2 regions of the Leisingera sp. M523 genome follow, and region 2 is predicted to be linked to the other one. Evidence: riboswitches for the same ligand, from Rfam matches in the RefSeq annotation. Region 2 holds a riboswitch; the other holds the start of a gene.

Region 1 (2,195 bases), 1.5 Mb from region 2:
CCGCCACTGGGGCTAGTCGAAGCTCAGATCAAAACCTCTACCGATGATAAAAGGCGCCCGGAAGTTTTCACCATGAAAATAGTAAAGCCCCTGCTCCGCATCTTTCACAATGGCATAGTAGCCCCATTCCGGTGTGTTCCATAATCCGGACCAGCTGGAGCAGTACTGGCCGTCTTCGATTTTATAACGTGCTTCCGAAGGGGCGGCGTCGCCTTGCTTGATCCAGAGCGTCAGTCCGGACTCCGAGAAATACTGGCGGGTATGGCTCTCGAAATGCAGCCCTTCAATCGTTTTCCCGGTCAGCAGGTCCATGATCTCTCCGGTGGACAGCGGCTGTTCGGCGGCGGCAAATGTTGCGCAGGCACTCATGACAGCACAGGCCGGCAGAAAGGTCTTAAACATTGGCAATCCCCTTGCATAAAGTCTGAATACCGGGAATTGCCTAGAGCCGATCAGGCAGACGGGCCAGCCTGATGCCGAACACATTTCTGTCAGCCGGATATGTTTCGGGCCGCAGGGAACCGCACCAGCCCGTTCGGGTTGCGGATCACAGTGCCATCATCCGCTCTGCTTCCCGCGCGTTCACCGTTTTCGGCAGCGCCTCCATCAGCGCGCAGGGGCGGGCGTCCAGTTTCGAGGCCGCAAAACCGGTGCCGTCGCGGCTGAGGATGGCATCGGCAAAGCGGTCCAGCCCCTCGCGCGGCGCCTCTTCACCGACACCGCAATACAGCCGGATCCGGTCGTGGCCGGCGGCAAACTGCGCCGGGCAGCTGCGCGGGCAGCCGTCCAGTGCGGTGGTGCCGGTGATCTCGAAATCGTCTTGCGTCAGCGGTTTTGCCTTGGTCATCGCCTCGGCCAGTTTGGTGATCATCCGCTGTGCCGCGGGGCAGGGGCGCCCCAAATACTTGCAATCTGTTGCCGCATAGAAATGCGTCTGGTCGGTCCACATCATATCTGCGCCCTCCGCGCGTGGCACGGGGGTCATGGGGACAAGAGACCGGATGAAAGACGGATCACAGCCGCCGCAGCCATCAGACCCTGTCCGGACACCCCGCCCGGGTTCGAGTTACACGTCTGATGGCAGGTCTCCTGACTTGCGGGTCGATGCTTTCCCGATCCTTCCCGGCCTCGTTTCGAGGGCCAGTGGCTCTATCGGGGTCGCTCGCCGCTTACAGTTGCGGGGGCAGTCTCGGACTGGGCCAGCTTGCGCAGGCCGCACCGTGTTCCCTTTTCATCCCGGACACAAGATTCTGTGGCACGGGAACCATCAGCACAAGCGGTAGCGGTTGGGTGCCCGAGTCGTCAATTGTTTTTCTGCATCTGCAAATACAGCCCCCGGATCACATCCGAGTCGCGCCGCACCCGGGCCAGCTGCCAGCCGCCCTGCAGCAGGATGTAGAAATTCTCCGCCGCCGCGCGGGCCTCAGGTTCGGGCAGGCCCAGGCGGCGGGCGTGGCGGGTGGTTTCAGTAATCCAGCCCTCGAACAGATGCGCGGCGTGCTGGTGGAACGCCTCGTTCTCCGGCCCTTCGAACAGGGTAGCCGAAACCGGGCAGCCGCTCCATTTTCCTTGTTTGTCAAACAGCTTGGCGAGTTTGTAACAGACCGTCTTGGCCCCCTCCCGAAAGGTGGGCGCCGGGGTGAAAGATGCCTCTATCAGCAGCAGCATCTGCCCTGACGCCCAATCCGCTGCGGCCAGGGCCAGATCGGATTTGCCACTGGGGAAATGGTGATAAAGCGAGCCCTTGGGCGCCCCCGCCTCAGCCAGCAGTTCCGCCAGCCCGGTGCCGCTGTAGCCCTTGTTGCGGAACAGGCCGACGGCGGCGCGGATCAGCCGCTCGCGGGTTGGGGGCAGGCTGGTCCCGCCTGCCTTGGCTGTCGTTACGTCATTCATGGCGGCAACTTGACAGCATTGGACCGATTGGTCCAGAGATGAATTAGACCAATCGGTCTAGGTCAAACGACTCAGGAGGCTGCCATGCTGGACAAAAGCGCAGAACATAACGCGGTTATCCGCGAGGAGGCCCTGCGGTTTGCATCTGGCACCCACATGCTGGCCGGGCGGCTGTACCACCCTGCGGGGCCGGCGCGGGCAGCAGTGGTGCTGAATGGCGCAACCGGGGTGCCGCAGCGCTTTTACCGGCATTTCGCGCGCTGGCTGGCAGCAGAGCAGCAAGTGGCCTGCCTGACCTATGA
Region 2 (2,195 bases):
TCCTCATCGGCAAACAGCTCAAAGTAAGAGGGGTTCACAATGCCGGTGCCCGCAGAGCTATGCAGGCGCACTCCGCTGCCTGCAAATGTGTACGAGGCACTGGCGTTCCAGCTGGTGGCGCCCTCAAAAGCACTGTTGCTGTCGTGGCGCACGCCCAGCTGCAGATCCAGGCCATTGTCAAAACTGCCGCGGTATTCGAGAGCAATCGAGTTGGTTTTTCGCCGGAAGTCAGGATTGGAGCTGCTGGAATCCTCCTCCCATTCCAGCATCGCGTTCAGCAAATGCTCCGCCTGATCCGCTAACTGCCCGTCCAGGCCGAAGCTCAGCAGGTACTTTGCTGCTTCAGTCTTGGTCTCGGTTGGAGTGCCGCCGTTGCGGGATCGATCGAAATCAGTGCGCTCCAGCGAGAGCCGATGCTTCAGACGGCCGCCCAAGGTGTCCAGTTCAGCATAGACCTGGTCCAGCTGCTCATCGCGGTCACTGAATTGCGTGGGATCATCCACGACATAGCTGGCCGCATCCGTTGCCGTGAATGAGGTGCTGTCGCTGTCATAGCGTTCATCCGAAGTGCGGACGTTGAAGCCGAGCTTCAGCCGGTCGGTGACGAGGTAATCGCCTTTCAGCTGCAAGGTGTTGCGGCGGATGCCGTCCTCTTCGCCGCCATCGCCGGAGGCATCGTAACCGTCGTCATTGTCATGGGTGAGGCTGAAGGAAATGCCGCCGCGTTCGGTCCGTGACGAGATCCGCGCCAACGCCCGGTAGCCGTCCGAACCCGCCTCGGCGCTGCCGCCGTATTCCGTGCCGATACCGCCGGACTTGGTGATGATGTTGATCACACCGGCTGAGGCATTGGAGCCGTAAAACACCGACTGCGGGCCGCGCAGGACCTCGATCCGCTCGATATTGGCTGTGTCCAGGCCGGACAGGATGTACTCGCTGTCACCGCCAGAGGCTTCGACGCCGTCGATCAGGATCAGCGTGTGATTGGCTTCGGCGCCGCGGATGCGAACCTGGGTAAAGCTGTCGCCGGAGCCGTTTATCATCAGGCCGGGAACGGAACGCAGCGCGTCCTGCACGGTGCTGATGCCGCGGTCTTTGATTTCTTCGCTGGTCAGAACTGAGACGGAGCGCCCGTATTTCCGGGCCTCAACCGGTGTGAAGCCGCCGGAGATGATAATCTCCGCCAGGTCGGTGACCTCTGGATCCTGGGCGGTTGCGATTGCGGGGGTGACGGCCAGGGCCGCGGCCAGGGTCAAGCTTGCCTTGCGCATATTCCATTCCTCCCGGCCCGCGCAACAATCGCAGGCCAAGTGACTGCCCAAGCGGGCAGTGTATTCGGGTCGGGTCTTTGGAAGGCTTTGCCTCCGCAGACGGTGAAAACTGCCACCACTACGGAAATCCGTTATCTACGGCGCGCCCCGCACCGGGATAGGGTGATCATCCTGGCAGGTCTCCTGACTCGCGGGTCGAAGCTTTGCCGCGCCTTCCCGCCCCTTTGGGCAGTGGCATCTCGCAGCATTGCTCTCCGCTCACAGTTGCGGGGGCAGTCACGGATTCAGCGCCTGTTGGCTACACTTCACCGTGTTCCCTTTTACCCGGGTGGTCTCCCAGCCGGACCAGAATGTCCGGGACTTAGGCAAACTGAAATTGCTATGTCAAGCGGAAGCAAACTCAACCGAGGTTGCTATGGATTGGCTTCAGGATGGAATGAAAAAAACAAATGTTTGAATTTAGGGGCTTACGTCCGGAAAATCTCCGTGAAGAAATTTGATTTTGAGCACTGGGGATGTGGCTAAAGAAAAAGGAGTATGCCGCACCGCGGCCGATACTGCTGTTCGATCTCAAGCGGGACTTAGGAAGCGAGATCTCGCACTGCAGGCAAGTCCGTCATTGCTCCTTTCCAATGCCCGTTGAAAACTGGAAGGTCCGCTTTCTGCGGCTAGTGTCAAAAGTGTTTCCATTTGCCCTGTCTGTTTGCAGCCGCGGTGAATGAAAGGCGTCTCCGCACTTCGGGCATTGCCCACCAAAACATCGCTGAACCATGCCTAACCCTCGGCACTTCCTTTTACCGTGCAGCGGGCGGTTTCCGGCAGTGCAGCGGGCCGACGCGCTGCACGCGTGCCGCGAGAATTCGGCACTTCCGCAATGGGCTCGAACCAGCCCTCCCACCCAAGAAAAAAGCCCCGCAGACACCT

Evidence for each region. A riboswitch is a leader RNA that binds a small molecule or an ion and turns the genes downstream of it on or off. The one in region 2 is predicted to bind cobalamin.
Region 1: linked by a shared signal. The riboswitch ahead of K3557_RS15240 (hypothetical protein) and the one ahead of K3557_RS02090 (TonB-dependent siderophore receptor) in region 2 are both predicted to bind cobalamin.

The regions. Positions count from the first base shown of each region.
Region 1 covers NZ_CP081036.1:3,087,593-3,089,787, reverse strand. Annotated here, with positions in the region: gene K3557_RS15245 (hypothetical protein) at 13-402, opposite strand; gene K3557_RS15240 (hypothetical protein) at 548-952, opposite strand; cobalamin riboswitch at 1,062-1,284, opposite strand; gene K3557_RS15235 (TetR/AcrR family transcriptional regulator) at 1,303-1,893, opposite strand; gene K3557_RS15230 (serine aminopeptidase domain-containing protein) at 1,978-2,195, shown strand, end outside.
Region 2 covers NZ_CP081036.1:420,407-422,601, reverse strand. Annotated here, with positions in the region: gene K3557_RS02090 (TonB-dependent siderophore receptor) at 1-1,271, opposite strand, end outside; cobalamin riboswitch at 1,427-1,636, opposite strand.